Regions from separate parts of the Streptomyces sp. NBC_01264 genome, predicted to be linked through region 1. Evidence: riboswitches for the same ligand, from Rfam matches in the RefSeq annotation. Region 1 holds a riboswitch; each other region holds the start of a gene.
What was found. A riboswitch is a leader RNA that binds a small molecule or an ion and turns the genes downstream of it on or off. The one in region 1 is predicted to bind cobalamin.
Positions count from the first base shown of each region.

Region 2: another riboswitch for cobalamin. It lies ahead of nrdD (anaerobic ribonucleoside-triphosphate reductase); the one in region 1 lies ahead of OG435_RS31160 (energy-coupling factor ABC transporter permease).
Region 3: another riboswitch for cobalamin. It lies ahead of OG435_RS30070 (ribonucleoside-diphosphate reductase subunit alpha); the one in region 1 lies ahead of OG435_RS31160 (energy-coupling factor ABC transporter permease).

Region 1 covers NZ_JAPEOX010000001.1:6,635,103-6,641,546, reverse strand. The annotation lists gene OG435_RS31185 (L-serine ammonia-lyase) at 1-14, shown strand, start outside; gene OG435_RS31180 (hypothetical protein) at 297-611, shown strand; gene OG435_RS31175 (SsgA family sporulation/cell division regulator) at 832-1,239, shown strand; gene OG435_RS31170 (AMIN-like domain-containing (lipo)protein) at 1,356-1,880, shown strand; gene OG435_RS31165 (flavodoxin family protein) at 1,913-2,644, opposite strand; cobalamin riboswitch at 2,896-3,089, shown strand; gene OG435_RS31160 (energy-coupling factor ABC transporter permease) at 3,119-3,814, shown strand; gene OG435_RS31155 (energy-coupling factor ABC transporter substrate-binding protein) at 3,823-4,152, shown strand; gene cbiQ (cobalt ECF transporter T component CbiQ) at 4,156-4,905, shown strand; gene OG435_RS31145 (energy-coupling factor ABC transporter ATP-binding protein) at 4,902-5,735, shown strand; gene OG435_RS31140 (WD40 repeat domain-containing protein) at 5,751-6,444, shown strand, end outside.
Region 2 covers NZ_JAPEOX010000002.1:1,354,753-1,361,196, forward strand. The annotation lists gene OG435_RS39100 (anaerobic ribonucleoside-triphosphate reductase activating protein) at 1-455, opposite strand, end outside; gene OG435_RS39105 (ribonucleoside triphosphate reductase) at 452-1,840, opposite strand; gene OG435_RS39110 (IS110 family transposase) at 2,022-3,248, shown strand; gene nrdD (anaerobic ribonucleoside-triphosphate reductase) at 3,181-3,723, opposite strand; cobalamin riboswitch at 3,766-3,906, opposite strand; gene OG435_RS39120 (glycoside hydrolase family 71 protein) at 4,009-5,601, opposite strand; gene OG435_RS39125 (hypothetical protein) at 6,015-6,444, shown strand, end outside.
Region 3 covers NZ_JAPEOX010000001.1:6,396,105-6,402,548, reverse strand. The annotation lists gene OG435_RS30085 (carbon starvation CstA family protein) at 1-2,127, shown strand, start outside; gene OG435_RS30080 (YbdD/YjiX family protein) at 2,124-2,321, shown strand; gene OG435_RS30075 (GNAT family N-acetyltransferase) at 2,410-2,907, shown strand; cobalamin riboswitch at 2,974-3,102, shown strand; gene OG435_RS30070 (ribonucleoside-diphosphate reductase subunit alpha) at 3,262-5,652, shown strand; gene OG435_RS30065 (ribonucleotide-diphosphate reductase subunit beta) at 5,652-6,444, shown strand, end outside.

The DNA.
Region 1 (6,444 bases):
TCATCGAGTGCTGACCTGCACCAGCTGAACGATTCGGGCCCCGACGCTTCGCGTCGGGGCCTTCGTCGTTCCCCCTGCCGGGCAGGTGGGTTACGCCAGTAACTTCGTTCGAGATTGAGTGGGTTGTGAGGTTTGGCGGTGGGTTGATCACGCTTGAGGGGGAACAAGGCACTCTGGGCTGGTTTCTTGATGATCACCTGCGCCAGGGTGGGGGCACGACGTCGCGTCCACACCCCCGGCGGTTCGGCCAACCGTCTTGGACCACAGCCGTTTTGCTTAACTGGAGGACTTGAAACATGGCAAGCACTCGCAGCATCCGCATGATGGCGGCCGCCGCATCGCTCCCCCTCGCCTTCGCGCTCCTCTCGGGCGTCGCCCAGGCCGACAACGGGGCCGGTGCGGCCGGGACCGCGTCGAACGCGGCCCTCGCCGGTGTCCTCGGAAGCGGGGTCGGCGGCAGCAACACCGGCAACTCCTCCACCGCCCAGCAGGTCGCCTCGGGCTTCGGTGCCTCCAACCAGAACAACGGCGCCCAGGCCAACGGTTCGGGCTTCACCGCGATCGGCCAGTCCAACTCCCACGAGTCCTTCATCTACAACCCGCTCCCGTAGTTCCGGCCGGGGCCCCGCCCCGGCCGCGCACGCCCTTCCACCGAGCCCCGCCCTCCCCCCGGAGGGCGGGGCTCGGCGCGTCGGGCGAAGACGGGCCGAGCGGCCCGGGCGAAGGGGACCTTTGGCCGCGCCGGGGCGGCCCGGGGGTGGGCTAGCTTGCCCGAGTGGGCCCTGCGCACATGCGCCGGCGGGGACCCCACCCCGAGAGAGAGGCGCCCGCATGACCGGCACCGAACACCGCGTCCTCCCGCTCCGCCTGGAGGCCGCTCCCGAGCCCGTCCCGGTGCGGGGCGTCTTCGTGTACCGCACCGATCGGCCCTACGAGATCTCCCTCGACTTCGAGGGCGCCGGAATGCACCTCGCCCGCTGGGTCTTCTCCCGGGAGCTGCTGCTCGACGGCCAGGTCTGCGCCACCGGTGAGGGCGACATCCAGGTGTGGCCGCGCTGGAGGGGCACCGAGCCGCGGGTCTTCTTCGCCTTCAGCAACGGCACGCAGTCCTGCGTGATGTCCGCCCGGGCCAAGGACGTGCACGCGCTGTGCCGCCGGATGACCGAGCTCGTTCCGCGCGGCCAGGAACACCTGCACTACGACCTCGACGCCGAGCTGAACGCCCTCCTGCCCAGCTGAACCGGGCGCAACGGGCGGGACCCGCCGGACCGGGTGAACCCGGTGCAACCGCTGCCGTACCGGGCGCGTCTTCACGGGTGACACCGTTCCCCGTCTCTCGGAATCGAGGGGACGCAATGAACCGTCCACGCCGCCGGCAGGCCACCGCACTGGGGTTGGGCGCACTGCTCGCCGCCATGCTCGCCTTCGCCGCACCGGCCTCCGCCGCAGCCACGACCGCAACGCCCACCACCACCGCCACCGCCACTCCGCTCGTCGTCAATGCCCGCTGGGGCGGGCACTGCACGTACGACCGGGTGGTCATCGACCTGCAGGGATACGTACCCGAGGTCACCGTCACCCCCGTCCCGGAGCTGGTCTACGACGGGTCCGGCAAGCCCGTCCCGCTGGCCGGGCGGTACTTCCTGGAGATCCGCCTGCATCCCGCAGCCGGACACGACGAGGCGGGCCGCAACGTCTACCTCGGGCCCAAGCTCATCAAGATCTACCTGCCCAAGCTGAAGGGCCTCGCCCTGACCGGCGACTACGAGGGGTACGTCACCTTCGGCGCCGCCTTCGACACCAAGCCCGCCTACACCTCGTCCACGCTGCACTCCCCGGAGCGCTTCGTCCTGGACGTGGCGCACCCGAACGTCTGCTGAGCAGGCACGCGCCGGCGGGAGACGGGGCGCGGCTACCGGTGCTCGGGGTTCGGGAAGTCGAAGCGGCAGCCCGCGTCCCACAGGGAGCGCTGGTTTCCGTGCGCCGGCATCCCGCCGGCCCGCTTGAGCAGGGCGGCCAGGTGCATGAGGTTCCAGCTCATGAAGGCCGTGTTCCGGTTGGTGAAATCGTTCTCGGGGCCGCCGGATCCGGGGTCCAGGTACGAGGGCCCGGGTCCGGCCTCGCCGATCCATCCGGCGTCGGCCTGCGGCGGGATCGCATAGCCGAGGTGCTGGAGGCTGTAGAGGATGTTCATGGCGCAGTGTTTGACGCCGTCCTCGTTGCCCGTGATCAGCGCCCCGCCCACGCGCCCGTAATAGGCGTACTGGCCCTGGTCGTTCAGGATCGACGAGCAGGCGTAGAGCCGCTCGATGACCTGCTTCATCACCGAGCTGTTGTCCCCGAGCCAGATCGGGCCGCACAGCACGAGGATGTCCGCGTCCATGATCTGGCTGTAGAGCACCGGCCACTGATCGTTCTCCCAGCCGTGGTCGGTCATGTCGGGCCAGACTCCGGTGGCGATGTCGTGGTCGACGGCCCGGATGAGCGAGGTCCGGACCCCGGCCGCCTCCATCACCGCGCGGCTCCTGCCGATCAGGCCCTCGGTGTTGCTGGGCTCGGGCGATCGCTTGAGCGTGCAGTTGACGTAGACGGCGGTGAGGTCGGAGTAGTCGAAGGCGGGCGCGGCATCGGATTCGGCGGTCACCCCACCAGCCTCGGCGCCCCGGGACGGGCCCGCCAGCGGACCGCACCCGTCCGGGCACCCAGCGACCGTACGGAACGGCCGGGTGCGGCGGATCGCCCGGTCACCGGCGGTCTCCGAAATGCGGAACTCCCCCTCCGGTCACCACCCTTGGCGACGACACCGCGAGCTCGGTCACGGAGCGTCACCACGAAGCGGAATCCGGACGGAGGTCGGCGCGATTGGGGCGGGTTGTTACCGGTCCGTGCGTCCGACTAGGGTCAGCGGGCCTTGGTGTTCGGGAAACCGGTGGGAAACCGGTGCGGCCCTCGCCACTGTGATCGGGAAGTCCGGCTCCACTCCTGCGGGAAAGCCACTGGGCTGCGCGGGAGGTTCCGCGCTGCCCGGGAAGGCGGAGCATGGACGTCAACCCGTGAGCCAGGAGACCGGCCGGGGCGCGTTGTCCATCCACGAGGTGCTGGAGAGGTCTCCCTACTCATGCATATAGCCGAGGGGTTCCTGCCCCCTTTGCACGCGGTCGCCTGGGGCGCCGCGTCCGCCCCCTTCGTCGTCCACGGCGTCCGCGCGCTCACCCGCGAGGTGAAGTCCAACCCGGAGAGCACCCTGCTGCTCGGAGCGTCCGGCGCCTTCACCTTCGTCCTGTCCGCACTGAAGATCCCTTCGGTGACGGGCAGTTGCTCACACCCCACGGGCACCGGGCTCGGGGCGATCCTGTTCCGGCCGCCGATCATGGCGGTGCTGGGCACGATCACCCTGCTGTTCCAGGCCCTGCTGCTGGCGCACGGCGGGCTCACCACCCTCGGCGCCAACGTCTTCTCGATGGCCATCGCCGGCCCCTGGGCGGGCTACGCCGTCTACCGGCTGCTGCGGAAGTTCGACCTCCCGCTGATGGTCACCGTGTTCTTCGGCGCCTTCTTCGCCGACCTGGTCACCTACTGCGTCACCAGCGTGCAGCTCGCCCTGGCCTTCCCGGACCCTGCCTCCGGGTTCGTCGGCTCCCTCGCGAAGTTCGGGGGGATCTTCGCGGTCACGCAGATCCCGCTGGCCGTGAGCGAGGGGCTGCTGACCGTCCTGGTGATGCGGCTGCTGATGGCGTCGAGCAAGTCGGACCTGGTCCGCCTCGGCGTCGCGAAGCTGACCGCCACCCGTACCGGAGAGAAGGCGGCGGCCTGATGAGCGGAATGTCCCGGAACACGAAGATCAACGGCCTGCTGCTGCTCCTGGTGGCGGCGCTGGCCGTGCTGCCGGTCGCGCTGGGGATGGGCGACCACAAGGAGGAGCCCTTCGCCGGCGCCGACGCGCAGGCCGAGACGGCGATCACCGAGCTGAAGCCGGACTACGAGCCCTGGTTCTCCCCGCTGTACGAGCCCCCGTCGGGCGAGATCGAGTCCGCACTGTTCGCCCTGCAGGCGGCACTGGGCGCGGGCGTGCTCGCGTACTACTTCGGCGTCCGCAAGGGCCGCCGCCAGGGAGCGGCCGCCGCCACTGCCGCCACCGCCCCGGAGGCCTAGGCGGTGCTGCCGATCGACGTGGCCGCGCACAGCAGTCGCTGGCGCGGCCGGCACCCGCTGGAGAAGGCCCTGCTCGGGATCGGGCTGACGGTCACCGCCGTGTGCCTGCCGCCCTGGCCGGGCGGGCCGCTGGTGGCCGCCGCCACCCTCGCCGTGCTGCTCGGCCCGGCCGGGGTGGCCGGCCGGCAGCTCTGGCGGGCCTTCCGGATCCCGCTCGGCTTCTGCTTCACCGGGGCGCTGCCGCTGCTGTTCGCGGTCGGCGGCCCGGCGGGGCCGGTCTCCCTGGCCCCCGACGGCCCCCGGCTCGCTGCCGAACTGCTGCTTCGCACCTCGGCCGCCTCGCTCGGACTGCTGCTGTTCGCGTTCACCACCCCGGTCTCCGACGTACTGCCCCGGCTGGTCCGGGCCGGGGTGCCGGCCCCGGTGGTGGACGTGGCCCTGGTCATGTACCGGATCGGCTTCCTGCTGCTCGACTCCATGGCCCAGGTGCGCCGGGCCCAGGCGGCCCGGCTCGGGCACACCGGCCGGGCGGCGGTCTGGCGTTCCCTGGCCGGGCTCGCCGCCACCTCCTTCGTACGGGCCTTCGACCGCGCGGCCAAGCTCCAGGCGGGACTGGCCGGACGCGGCTACGACGGCGCGCTGCGGGTCCTCGTACCGGAGGCGACCCTGTCGTGGCGCTTCCTGACGGCCACCGCCGCGCTGCTGGCGGCCCTGATCACCCTGACCCTCACCCTGAAGGAGATGTTCCTGTGAACCCGTCGCCGAAGCCGGTGGTGGAACTGTCCGGCGCGGGCTACGCCTACGAGGACGGCCCCGAGGTGCTGACCGGCGTCGACTTCGCCATCGCGGCGGGCCGGGCGCTGGCCCTGCTGGGCCGCAACGGCAGCGGCAAGACCACGCTGATGCGGCTGCTGAGCGGCGGCCTGCGGCCCGGCTCGGGCTCGCTGCGGCTCGACGGCACGCAGGTCCCGTACGACCGGGCCGGCCTGACCCGGCTGCGCACGTCCGTCCAGCTCGTGGTGCAGGACCCCGACGACCAGCTGTTCGCGGCCTCGGTCGAACAGGACGTGTCCTTCGGCCCGATGAACCTGGGCCTGCGCACGGAGGAGGTCCGCGCCCGCGTGGACGCGGCGCTGGCCGCCCTGGACATCACCGCGCTCCGCGACCGCCCCACCCACCTGCTCTCCTACGGCCAGCGCAAGCGCTCGGCGATCGCGGGGGCGGTGGCGATGGCCCCGCGGGTGCTGATCCTGGACGAGCCGACGGCCGGACTGGACCCGGACGGCCAGGAGCGGCTCCTCGACGTCCTCGCGGGCCTGCGCGCCGCCGGCACGACGGTGGTGATGGCCACCCACGACGTGGACCTGGCGGTCCGCTGGGCCGACGACGCGGCGGTCCTGACCCCGTCCGGCATCCGCTTCGGCCCGGCCGAGGCGCTCCTGTCCGACCCGGACCTGCTCACCTCGGCGGGGCTGCGCCCGGCCTGGTCCCCGGCGGTGGCCGCGCTATTGCGGGCCCACGGACTGCTGGCGGCGGACGCCCCCGGCCCCCGAAACCCGGAGGCGCTGGCCGCCTGGCGGTAGGTAGGTTGCGCGTCCATGAAGACGCTGAAGGCAACCTCGGAGCCGAAGTCCCTCTTCTGGGAGGGCGAGGACCTGGTCGACCCGCTCGGCGGCTTCCGCCGCTGGGCGCCGGACGGACGCGAACACGACTTCCGCCCCGTGCTCTCCTACCGGTTCGACCACGCGGTGCGCTCGCCCTCGGGGCGCTGGACGGTGATCTACGAGGAGCGCGGCACCAAGGCCCTCCTCCTCGAAGGTGTGGAGATCATCCGCGAGCTGGACCGGAGCTTCTACCACGCGGAGGAGTACGACTACCCGGTCGCGCTCGGCGCGCTGCCGGACGGCCGTGAGGTGCTGGTGCACTGCCCGGACGCGTACGACACCCCCGTGACCGAGGACGCGGCCACGGGCGAACGGCTGACCCCCGCCGCCCGGTACCCGGAGGACATCTTCCACTCCCGGCTCGCGGTGAGCCCGGACGGGCGGCGGCTGCTGTCCGCGGGGTGGGAGTGGTATCCGTTCGGCGCGCTGCAGGTCTTCGACCTGGCCGCGGCGGTGGCCGGCGCCGCCGAACTCGACTGCCGGGGACGGGTGTCCCAGCCGGACGGGCAGGGCGGCGAGGTCGTCGCCGCCTGCTGGCTGGACGGGGATCGCGTCGCCGTTGCCACCGGCGAGGTGGTGCTCCACGACGAGGGCGGCGAGCAACCGGCGGCCCTCGGCCCGCAGGAGA
Region 2 (6,444 bases), on a different contig from region 1:
GCCGCGTGGCCGATGCCGGTGACCCGTTCGTAGCGGGTGGGCGGCGCCTTGACGTCGAAGCCGACCCAGTCCAGCAGGCCCGCGTCCAGCAGCCGGGCCAGCCGACGGGGGAAGGCTCCCCCGGTGTGGAGCCCGACCTCCAGGCCGAGCGCGCGGGCCTCCCGTACGGCTCGGGGCAGGCCGCGCTGGAGCAGCGGTTCCCCGCCCGAGAAGACGATCCCGTCGAGCAGCCCGGTGCGGCGGGCGAGGTGGCCGAGCACCTCGTCCCAGGAGACGGCCGCCGGGGCGCGGGCGGGCAGCAGGCCGGGGTTGTGGCAGTAGCCGCACCGCCAGGGGCAGCCCTGGCAGAAGACGGTGGTGACCAGCCGGCCGGGCCAGTCGCAGGTGGACAGCCGGGACCAGCCGCCGATGCGGATGACCTCGTCCGGCGGGACGGCGGCCGCCCCGGGGCTCACACCGCCGCCTTGAAGTGGACGCGCTCGGCGTGCTCGCCCTTCTTGCCGATGTTGAAGGAGGACACCGGGCGGTGGTAGCCCATGACCCGGGTCCAGACCTCGCACACGGCCCCGCAGGTGGGGCAGTGGGGCTGCTCCCCCGCCAGGTAGCCGTGGTCCGCGCAGATGGAGAAGGTCGGGGTCACCGTCAGGTACGGGAGCCGGAAGGTCTCCAGCGAGCGCCGGACCAGCTTGCGGCAGGCCTCCGCCGTCGGGATCCGCTCGGGGGTGTACAGGTGCAGGACGGTGCCGCCGGTGTACTTGCCCTGCAGCTCGTCCTGGCGCTCCAGCGCCTCGAAGGGGTCGTCGGTCCAGCCGACGGGCAGCTGCGAGGAGTTGGTGTAGTACGGGTTGGCGTCGGTGCCGGCCTGGAGGATGCCGGGGAAGCGGGCCCGGTCCTCCTTGGCGAAGCGGTACGTCGTGCCCTCGGCGGGGGTGGCCTCCAGGTTGTAGAGGTGGCCGGTGGTCTCCTGGAAGTCGACCATCCGGGCCCGGACCCGGTCCAGGAGGCGGACCGCGAGGGCGTGGCCCTCGGGGGTGGTGATGTCGTGGGCGTCCGCGCTGAAGTTGCGGATCATCTCGTTGACGCCGTTGACCCCGATGGTGGAGAAATGGTTGCGCAGGGTGCCCAAGTACCGCTTGGTGTAGGGGAAGAGACCGCCGTCGATCAGGTCCTGAACGGTGATCCGCTTGAGTTCGAGGCTGTCCTTGGCGAGCTCGCACAGCCGGTCCACCTCGGCCAGCAGCCCTTCCTCGTCACCCGCGTGAACATGGCCGAGGCGGGCGCAGTTGAGGGTGACGACGCCCAGCGAGCCGGTCTGCTCGGCGCTGCCGAAGAGGCCGTTGCCGCGCTTGAGCAGCTCGGTCAGGTCGAGCTGGAGCCGGCAGCACATGGAGCGGATCATGTTCGGTTCGAGCTCGGAGTTGATGAAGTTCTGGAAGTACGGGAGCCCGTACTTGGCGGTCATCGCGAAGAGCCGCTCGGCGTTCTCGCTCTCCCAGGCGAAGTCCTTGGTGATGTTGTAGGTCGGGATGGGGAAGGTGAACACCCGGCCGGTGGCGTCCCCCTCCGTCATCACCTCGATGTACGCCCGGTTGATCATGTCCATCTCGGCCTGGAGCTCGCCGTAGGTGAAACCGGTCTCCTCCCCCGCGACCACCGGGACCTGCTCGCGCAGGTCCTCGGGGCAGATCCAGTCGAAGGTGAGGTTGGTGAAGGGGGTCTGGGTGCCCCAGCGCGAGGGCACGTTGAGGTTGTGCACGAGTTCCTGGACGCACTGCCTAATGGGACGTATCGGGTCGTAGAGACTTGATGTTGTAGCCGCCAGCAGGTGAGCACTTCCGATGCCGGAGCCGTTCGAGTTCTGTGGTCAGACCGTGCCCCTGCTGGTCGGCCGGGAGGCCATGACCGCTGATGGGATGGCGTGCCCGCCCACGGGCGTGAGCACTGGATCCATTAGGCCGCGTGCCGTGCCTTCCGCAGGCTGCTGTGCAACTGAACGAACGGATACGAGCGGGAGAGAACTGTTGCTGCTGATCGGTGACGACTGGGCCGAAGACCATCACGATGTCGAGGTCCAGGACGGGACGGGCCGCAAGCTGGCCGTCGCGACCCTGCCCGAGGGGGTGGAGGGCATCGCGAAACTGCACGCGCTCATCGCGAAGTACGGTGGCGCGGATGTGGACTCCGCCGAGGTGGTGGTGGGGATCGAGACCGATCGCGGCCCGTGGGTGCAGGCCCTGATCGCCTCCGGCTACCAGGTGTTCGCGATCAACCCGAGGCAGGTCAACCGGTTCAAGGAACGCTACGGAACCTCCGGCGCCAAGAGCGATAAAGGCGATGCGCACGCGCTGGCAGACATGGTCCGTATCGACCGTGACCAGTTGCGGCCCGTCGCTGGAGACAGCGAGCAGGCCCAGGCCGTGAAGGTCGTCGCCCGTGCCCACCAGACACTGATCTGGGAACGCACCCGCACCTTCCAGCGGCTGCGCAATACGCTGCGCGAGTACTTCCCCGCGGCCCTGGACGCCTACGCCGACTTGGCGCTGACCAGCACGGACGCACTGGAGCTGCTGATCAAGGCGCCCACGCCCGCCACCGCGGCGAAGCTGACGCGCCCCCAGATCACCGCGGTCCTGACCCGCCACCGCCGGCACAACCGGCCCCAGAAAGCCGCCACGATCCAGACCGCGCTGCGAGAAGAACACCTCGGTCTGCCCGAACCGGTGACCGCCGCCTACGCGGCCGCCGCGACAGCCCACGCGCGCCTGCTGATCAGTCTGAACGAGCAGATAGCCGAGCTCGAAAGGCAGGTGAAGGCACATTTTCTTGAGCACCCGGACGCTGAGATCTACCTCTCGATGCCCGGCATCGCGGAGATCACCGGCGCCCGGGTGCTCGCCGAGTTCGGGGACGACCCCACCCGCTACGACAACGCGAAGGCCCGCAAGAACTACGCCGGGACCAGCCCTATCACCCGGGCCTCCGGCAAGAGCCACACCGTCCAGGCCCGCTACGTCCGCAACAACCGCCTCGCCTCGGCCCTGCAACTCCAGGCGTTCTCCGCGCTGAACACCTCACCCGGCGCCCGCCGCTACTACGACAAGCAGCGCGCCCGCGACGCCGGCTACAACCCTGCCCTCCGCCAGGTCGGAAACCGCCTCGTCGGCATCCTCCACGGATGCCTCAAAACCCGCACCCACTACGACGAAGCAACCGCCTGGTCACACCACGCCCAGCTCTATCCCTCTTGACATGAAACGGCATGGGATGTCTGACCTGGTCGTACGTCAGCGCGTCGAGGCGGACGTAGGGGGCGAGGCAGGTGTCGAACGAGGAGAAGGCCTGGGCGCCCGCCCATTCGTTCTGCAGGGTGCCGAGGAAATTCACGATCTGCCCGACGGCCGAGGACAGGTGCCGGGGAGGTACGGAGTCGATCTGTCCGGGGACTCCGTTGAAGCCCTCGGTCAGCAGGGTGCGCAGGGACCAGCCGGCGCAGTAGCCGGAGAGCATGTCCAGGTCGTGGATGTGGAAGTCGCCCTCGCGGTGGGCGCGGGCCACGGCGTCGGGGTAGACCTGTTCCAGCCAGTAGTTGGCGGTGATCTTGCCGGCGGCGTTGAGGATGAGGCCGCCGAGCGAATAGCCCTGGTTGGCGTTGGCGTTCACCCGCCAGTCCCGGCGGTCCAGGTATTCGGTCACGGTCTCTACGGCGTCGACGACAGCAGTCACGGCGGCCCTCCCACGAGGCTCGGCACGGAAGATTGGCGGGCCGTCCGAAGGCCCGTGCCGGCAGGTGTCGGACTCGTCCGCCTGGGCGGATTCACCGTTGCGGGGCAGTCCCGGATTCCCACCGGGTTCCCTGTTGCCTCGGTCGGGGAGAGGCCCCGCCGAACCGGCAGAGTCAACACTACATATAGATGTGAGCCCGGGTAGCCACCACTACATATGGGGTGACGAAGGTCCCAGAGCAAGGGACTTCGGGCCCTGCCAGCTCACGCCGGAGCCTCCGCGGGCTCAGCTCCGGCCGCTGGTGGCGGCGTAGTACTGGAGGTCCTGGACCTCCACCGTGCGGTCCACCCGGTAGGGCAGCTCCACCCGGGCCCCGGTCCTGCCGTCCCGCACCACGGCCGCCGAGCCGGTGCCCGGAGCCAGGGGCAGCAGCCGGGAGTGCACCCCGGCCGGGGCCTCGTGCGCGTCCCCGGCCGCTCCCACGGACGTACGGATGCGCGCGGGCGCGGTCAGGAAGCTCAGCACCTCCACCGTGTCCCGGGCCGCGGCGCTGCCGCCCCGCAGCGACATCACGAGGGACTGGCCGCCGCTCGGGTCGGCGGCGGCGAACTGGGTGCGCGAGCTCAGGTACAGCGTGTCGCGGACGACCCTCGGCCAGCCGCCCGTCTTGAACCGCGTGAGGTAGTAGGAGGAAAGGTCCAGGTAGGCATGGCCGTTGTGCAGGGAGGGCGCGAACTGGCTGCCCTCGCTGTAGTCGTTCCAGGTGGTGAGCTGGACCCAGTCCGCCCCGTCCTCGATGGCCCGGTTCCATGTGGCGCGCAGGGTGGCGGTGTTGCCGGCCTCGTCGTAGATGCCCTGATTGGGCCGGGCGTCCTGGACCGATACGGGCTGCATCCAGATCTTGCCCGCGGCGTGGGCGCGCCGGACGTCGCGCGTGGAGCCCTCCTGGCCGACGTAACTGCGGCTGCCCCACTCGGAGAATCCGTAGCTGATGGGCTCGAACGCGCCGCTGTGCGCACCGAAGTCGAGGAGGAGCGGGACGAAGGCGGTACGGATGCCGTGCCGGGACTTCAGCACCTCCATCATCCGGGTCCACCAGGCGGCGCTCTTCTCCTCCGCCTTGAACGGCGAGACGACCAGCCGGCCGTCGGGCAGCCGGTGGGCGGCCGGGGCCTTGCCGAGGTCCGCGAGGAGGTCGGCGAGCACCGCCGGGTCGTCGGTGCCCAGGGAGGTCATGTCCGGCATCAGCATGACCTTGAAGGCCGGATCCACCGAACGGGCGGCTTCCATCAGGAGCTTGCAGCGCTCCAGGTTCTTCCCGGTCAGGGAGAGCAGGTCGAGGGTGAACCCGTCGAGGCCGGCGGCGCGGGCCGTGCGGACCTCCTGCTGGAGGTTGGCGAGCTCCCAGTTCCCCGCCTTGGGCGGGACGGGCAGCGGCCGGTCGCGCAGCAGGCCGCCGTAGCGCTCGTGCTTGCCGTTCTCGCCGTCCGGCTTCAGATAGTTGCGGGTGTAGTAGTCGGCGTCGGCGCTCGCGTTGTCCAGGGAGAGCGGGTACGGGGTGAAGTAGTGGGCGAAGACCAGCTTCTTGCCGGCGGCGCCGGAGCGCAGGGCGGCCGGCTGAGGCATGTCGAAGGGCAGCGGGCCGGAGGGGCGGACTCCGTCGCCCGTACCGGGCCCCGGGTCCTCGGGGTCCGGGGACGGACCGGCCGGGCTCTGCGGGGCGGTGGCGCCCGGGCCGCCGGCGGTGGGGCCGGTCACGGGCGGCGCGGAGCCGTCGCCGGGGGTCACGGGCAGGGTGGCGACCGGGCCGGGCAGCGGGCGGACCTGCGCGCCGGCGACGGTACGGGTGTCCCAGGCGATCCCCGCCGCGGCGCTCACGCCCACGAGGAGGAAGGCCGACAGGAAGAAACCCAGAAGGGGTCTTCGGCTCCGGAGACCCGCACGGCGCCGGTGCGCCGCCCGCCTCGCGCCCCGCCCTGTCCGACGCCGATCCGCACTCATCCTGGCCCCTCCCCCGAACGTGCCCGGGCATCGGGCCGCACCGCAGCAGTACAGCGGATTCCGGGCTCCCGGACAACCATGGCCGGAACCGGGTGGACAGGGCGCCCCTCGCGCAGGGGTGGACAAAGGGATGTGACCTGTACAACTCATGTGATCATCGGGCGCCACGGGCCTTTCACCGGAATAGGGAATTCCCCTGGCCTTTCCCGAAATCTGGCGCATAATCGTCTTCATGCGGCTCGAAACAACCCTCTTGCCGCAGGTCACGCATGCAGGGGGGCATCGTGCCGATGAGGGATTCCAGAGGAGCCGGAACGTTCCCGGCGACCTCCGCGGAGCTGTCCCGTCTTTTCACCGCAGTGCGCCGGGGCAAGGTGGTGACCGTCACCGGTCGGTTCCGTGAGCCCCGGAGCCAGTTGGTGCGGGAGATCGGGCAACGGCTCTCTTCCAATTTCTACGACGGCGTGGCCGTGGTGTCCATGGAACGGCGGTTCGGAGTCCGCGACCTGACCGCCGCGCTGGGCTGCGTACCGGGCATGCCGTTCCTGCCGTACGGGACGTCGAACGCGGCCTCGTGGCTGGCGGAGCGCGACATGCTGCTCGTCCTCGACGGCTGCGAGCACCTCGCCTCCGAGGCCCTGGACTGGCTGCGCGAGCTGCTCGCCGTGGCTCCCGGGCTGCGGATCCTGGCCGCTGGGCGCGACCCGCTGGCCTTCTCAC
Region 3 (6,444 bases), 240 kb from region 1:
GGGCTCGTGGGGGCCATCGGCTGGGGCGTGCTGGCGCTCTCGCGCGGCGAGGAGATCTCCGCCGCCTGGCTGCTCGCCGCCGCCCTGGGCTCGTACGCGATCGGCTACCGCTTCTACGCGCGCTTCGTCGCCCACCGCGTACTGAAGGTGGACAAGACCCGCGCCACCCCCGCCGAACGCCTCGACAACGGTGTCGACTTCCACCCGACCGACCGACGCGTGCTTTTCGGCCATCACTTCGCCGCCATCGCCGGCGCCGGACCGCTCGTGGGTCCCGTACTCGCCTCGCAGATGGGCTACCTGCCCGGCACCATCTGGATCGTCGTGGGCGTGATCTTCGCGGGCGCCGTCCAGGACATGGTCACGCTCTTCTTCTCCACCCGGCGCAACGGCCGTTCGCTCGGCCAGATGGCCCGGGACGAGATCGGCCCGGTCGGCGGCGCCGCCGCGCTGGTCGGCGTCTTCGCCATCATGATCATCCTGCTGGCCGTGCTGGCCCTGGTCATCGTCAACGCGCTGGCGCACTCGCCCTGGGGCGTCTTCTCCATCGGCATGACCATCCCGATCGCCCTCTTCATGGGCTTCTACCTGCGCGTCCTGCGCCCGGGCAAGGTCACCGAGGTCTCCGTCGTCGGTGTCGCGCTGCTGCTGCTCGCCATCGTCGCGGGCGGCTGGGTCGCCGAGTCCTCGCTGGCGGACACCTTCACCCTGGAGAAGGAGACGCTGGTCATCTGGATGATCGCCTACGGCTTCGTGGCGTCCGTCCTGCCGGTGTGGATGCTGCTCGCCCCGCGCGACTACCTCTCCACCTTCATGAAGGTGGGCACCATCGGGCTGCTGGCCGTGGGCGTGGTCATCGCCATGCCGACGCTGAAGATGCCGACGGTCACCGAGTTCGCCTCGCGCGGCGACGGCCCTGTCTTCGCCGGCTCGATGTTCCCCTTCGTCTTCATCACCATCGCCTGCGGCGCCCTGTCGGGCTTCCACTCCCTGGTCTCCTCGGGCACCACCCCGAAGATGATCCAGAAGGAGACCCAGGTCCGGGTCATCGGGTACGGCGCGATGCTGACCGAGTCCTTCGTCGCCATCATGGCGATCATCGCGGCCTGCATCATCGATCCCGGCCTGTACTTCGCCATCAACTCCCCCGGCGGAGTCGTCGGCGCCACCGTCGAGACGGCCTCGCAGGCGGTCACGAACTTCGGCTTCGCCATCTCCCCCGAGGCCCTCACCCAGGCCGCGAAGGACGTGGAGGAGACCAGCCTGCTGTCCCGTACGGGCGGCGCGCCGACCTTCGCACTCGGAATGTCGGAGATCTTCTCGGCCGTGATCGGCGGCGGATCGATGAAGGCATTCTGGTACCACTTCGCGATCATGTTCGAGGCCCTGTTCATCCTGACGACCGTGGACGCCGGCACCCGCGTGGGCCGCTTCATGCTCCAGGACTCCCTCGGCAACGTGCACAAGTCCTTCAAGGACATCAGCTGGAAGCCGGGCGTCTGGTTCGCCAGCGCGGTCGTCGTCGGCGGCTGGGGCTACTTCCTCTGGGTCGGCGTCAAGGACCCGCTGGGCGGCATCAACCAGCTCTTCCCGCTGTTCGGCATCGCGAACCAGCTGCTCGCGGCGGTCGCCCTGGCCGTCTGCACCACCCTGCTGATCAAGTCCGGCCGGCTCAAGTGGGCCTGGGTGACGGGCGTTCCGCTGGCCTGGGACCTGGCCGTCACGCTCACCGCCAGCTACCAGAAGATCTTCTCCGACAACCCGAAGATCGGCTTCTTCGCGCAGCGGGACGTCTACCAGGACGGGATCGACGCGGGCACGGTCCTCAAGCCCGCCAAGAACATGGACGAGATGCACACCGTGGTCACCAACGCCACGGTGGACGGCGTGCTGTCGGTGTTCTTCGCCCTGCTGATCATCATCGTGCTCGTCGACGCGGCCCGGACCTGCCTCAAGGCCATCCGCACGCCGGAGTCGGTCACCATGGCCGAGGTCCCGTGGACCGAGTCCAAGCTGATCGCCCCGGCCGGGCTGATCCCCACCGCCGAGGAGCGCGCGGAACTCGCCGCCGCCGGCCTCGACTCGGGCGGGGGGCGCGTGCAGGACTCCGTACGGGAACCCGCGTGACGCGCCTGCGCCACGTGCTGGGCCGCGCCCGGTTCTTCGTACGGGAGTTCTCGGGCGAGGCGGCCTACGACCGCTACGTCGCCCACGCCCGTACGCACGATCCGGACGCGCCGGTCCAGTCGCGCCGGGCCTTCGAACGGGCCCGTACGGACGCCCGCGAGGGCGATCCGCGCGAAGGGTTCCGCTGCTGCTGAACCCGTGGGTCCCCGAGGCCGCCGCGTACGCCGTCCACCCGACGGAACGCGGCGGCCTCTTTTCGCGCCCTGACGCACACTCGGTGCCATGGACATCATCATCAGGACGGCGGCGCCCGCCGAATACGAAGAGCTCGGCGAGATCACCGCACGGGCCTACCTCGACGACGGACTGCTGGACTTCGCCGAGGACGACCCCTACCTGAGCCGGCTGCGCGATGTCGCCGGCCGGGCCCCCGACGGCGAGGTGCTCGTCGCGGAGTACGAGGGCACGCTGCTCGGCGGTGTGACCTTCGCCCCTCCCGGCAGCCCGCTGTGCGATATCGCGGGCCCCGGCGAGGCGGAGTTCCGGATGCTGGCCGTCTCCCCCGCCGCCCGCGGCCGCGGCGCGGGCGAAGCCCTCGTACGGGCCTGCGTGAGCCGCGCCCGGGAGCTGCAGGGCGTGGGCCATCTGGTGCTGTCGACCACGGAGAAGATGCTCGGGGCGCACCGGATCTACGACCGGCTGGGCTTCGTGCGGACACCGGAGCGGGACTGGTACCCGGTTCCGGGCCTGCCCCTGCTCACGTACCGCCTGGAGCTGTAAGTCACGGACCGCCTCGGGGAGCGACACAACATGTGGGGGCTCACGCAAGGACCGGCCCCCACATGTATGCTCATGCTCGCTGTCGTCGCAGGGGAATCCGGTGAGAATCCGGAACTGTCCCGCAACGGTATGAAATGCACCGACTCGCTCGGTGCATCCGCAAGTCCGAGGACCTGTCGACAGTGCGCCCGGCTCGACCGAACCGGGTGCAGACACGTCCGGGCCTCGCGGTTGGGCCGGTGGACGCCACGTGGCGCATGCGCACAGCCCTGCCAGGCACGCGCTCCCCACGTGCGCCCCCTCGCGCCCCGCACCAAAGGTGTTCCCGGAGCCGAGCGAGGGAGAGCTCCCCCCGTGACCATCGCGCCTTCCGCACCGCGCGCCGAGTCCGACCCGTCCGCCTATGAGGGTCCGGGGGCCGCGCTCCTGCGCACGCTCACCGAGCTGACCGCCGACCTGCCCGACACCGACCCCGGCCGGGTCGCCGCCGCAGCGCTGCGCGGCCGCAGCGCCGCCGCCGACGAGGCGGAGCTCCGTACGCTCGCCACCGAGGCGGCCGCCGGGCTGATCTCCGAGGACCCGGCCTACTCCCGCCTCGCCGCGCGCCTGCTGACGCTGGCCGTCCGCGACGAGGCCGCCGGCCAGGGCTCCGCCTCCTTCTCCGAGTCGGTCGAGGTCGGCCACCGTGAGGGCCTGATCGCCGACCGCACCGCCGACTTCGTACGCCTGCACGCGAGCCGGCTCGACGCGCTGGTCGCGCACGCGCTCGCCGAGGGCGCCGACGACCGCTTCGGCTTCTTCGGCCTGCGCACCCTGCACAGCCGCTACCTGCTGCGCCACCCGATCACCCGCCAGGTCATCGAGACCCCGCAGTACTTCATGCTGCGCGTGGCCTGCGGCCTCGCCGAGAACGAGAGCGTGCAGGCCGTCGAGGAAGTGGCCTCGCTCTACCGGCTGATGAGCCGCCTCGACTACCTCCCCTCCTCCCCCACCCTCTTCAACTCCGGCACCCGGCACCCGCAGATGTCCTCCTGCTACCTGCTGGACTCCCCGCTGGACGAGCTGGACTCGATCTACGACCGCTACCACCAGGTCGCGCGCCTGTCGAAGCACGCCGGCGGCATCGGCCTCTCGTACTCCCGCATCCGCGCCCGCGGTTCGCTGATCCGCGGCACGAACGGCCACTCCAACGGCATCGTGCCGTTCCTGAAGACGCTGGACGCCTCCGTCGCCGCCGTGAACCAGGGCGGCCGCCGCAAGGGCGCCGCCGCGGTCTACCTGGAGACCTGGCACGCGGACATCGAGGAGTTCCTGGAGCTCCGCGACAACACCGGCGAGGACCAGCGCCGCACGCACAACCTGAACCTGGCCCACTGGGTGCCGGACGAGTTCATGCGCCGCGTGAACGCCGACGCCGACTGGTCGCTGTTCTCCCCGGCCGACGTCCCCGAGCTGGTCGACCTGTGGGGCGACGCGTTCGACGCCGCGTACCGCAAGGCCGAGGAGTCGGGCCTGGCCCGCAAGACCATGCCCGCCCGCGACCTGTACGGCCGGATGATGCGCACCCTCGCGCAGACCGGCCAGGGCTGGATGACCTTCAAGGACGCCTCCAACCGCACGGCGAACCAGACCGCCGAGCCGGGCACCGTCGTCCACTCCTCGAACCTCTGCACCGAGATCATCGAGGTCACCAACGACGGCGAGACGGCCGTCTGCAACCTCGGCTCGGTCAACCTCGGCGCCTTCGTCCTGGCCGAATCCAGCGAGATCGACTGGGAGCGGCTGGACGAGACCGTCCGCACCGCGGTCACCTTCCTGGACCGCGTCGTGGACATCAACTTCTACCCGACCGAGCAGGCCGGCCGCTCCAACGCCCGCTGGCGTCCGGTGGGCCTGGGCGCGATGGGCCTGCAGGACGTCTTCTTCCAGCTGAAGCTGCCCTTCGACTCCCCCGAGGCGAAGGCCCTGTCCACCAAGCTCTCCGAGCGCATCATGCTCGCGGCGTACGAGGCCTCGTGCGACCTGGCCGAGCGCAGCGGCCCGCTCCCCGCGTGGGAGCAGACCCGCACCGCTCGCGGCGTCCTGCACCCCGACCACTACGACGTGGAGCTGAACTGGCCGGAGCGCTGGGACGCGCTGCGCGCCCGCGTCGCGAAGTCCGGGATGCGCAACTCGCTCCTCCTCGCCATCGCCCCGACGGCGACCATCGCCTCCATCGCGGGCGTGTACGAGTGCATCGAGCCGCAGGTCTCCAACCTCTTCAAGCGCGAGACCCTGAGCGGGGAGTTCCTCCAGGTCAACGGCTACCTGGTGCAGGAGCTCAAGCGGCTCGGCGTCTGGGACGCCCAGACCCGCGAGGCGCTGCGCGAATCCTCCGGCTCGGTCCAGGGCTTCGGCTGGATCCCGGCGGAGGTCCGCGACCTGTACCGCACGGCGTGGGAGATCCCGCAGCGCGGACTGATCGACATGGCGGCCGCCCGCACCCCCTTCCTCGACCAGTCGCAGTCGCTGAACCTGTTCCTGGAGACGCCCACCATCGGCAAGCTCAGCTCGATGTACGCGTACGCCTGGAAGCAGGGTCTGAAGACCACGTACTACCTGCGCTCGCGCCCGGCGACGAAGATCGCCCGCGCCGCGTCCGGCAGCGCCGTCCCGGCCGCCGCCACCCCGCTCCCGCAGGCCGTCGACGCCGACGCGCTGGCCTGCTCCCTTGAGAACCCCGAGTCCTGCGAGGCCTGCCAGTAATGAGCTCCACCAACAAGAACCTGCTCGACCCGGGCTTCGAACTGACCCTGCGCCCCATGCGCTACCCGGACTTCTACGAGCGCTACCGGGACGCGATCAAGAACACCTGGACCGTCGAGGAGGTCGACCTCCACTCGGACGTCGCGGACCTCGCGAAGCTGACCCCGTCCGAGCAGCACATGATCGGCCGGCTGGTCGCGTTCTTCGCGACGGGCGACTCGATCGTCTCGAACAACCTGGTCCTGACCCTCTACAAGCACATCAACTCCCCGGAGGCGCGCCTGTACCTGTCGCGCCAGCTCTTCGAGGAGGCCGTGCACGTCCAGTTCTATCTGACGCTGCTCGACACCTATCTGCCCGACCCGGACGACCGCGCGGCCGCCTTCGACGCGGTCGAGGAGATCCCGTCGATCCGCGAGAAGGCGCAGTTCTGCTTCCGCTGGATGGACTCGGTCGAGAAGATCGACCGCCTGGAGACGGCCGCCGACCGGCGCCGCTTCCTGCTGAACCTGATCTGCTTCGCGGCGTGCATCGAGGGCCTGTTCTTCTACGGCGCCTTCGCGTACGTGTACTGGTTCCGCTCGCGCGGCCTCCTGCACGGCCTGGCGACGGGGACGAACTGGGTCTTCCGGGACGAAACCATGCACATGAACTTCGCGTTCGAGGTCGTGGACACCGTCCGCAAGGAGGAGCCGGAGCTCTTCGACGACGCCCTCCAGCAGCAGGTCGTCGACATGCTGAAGGAGGCCGTCGAGGCGGAACTGCAGTTCGGCCGCGACCTGTGCGGTGACG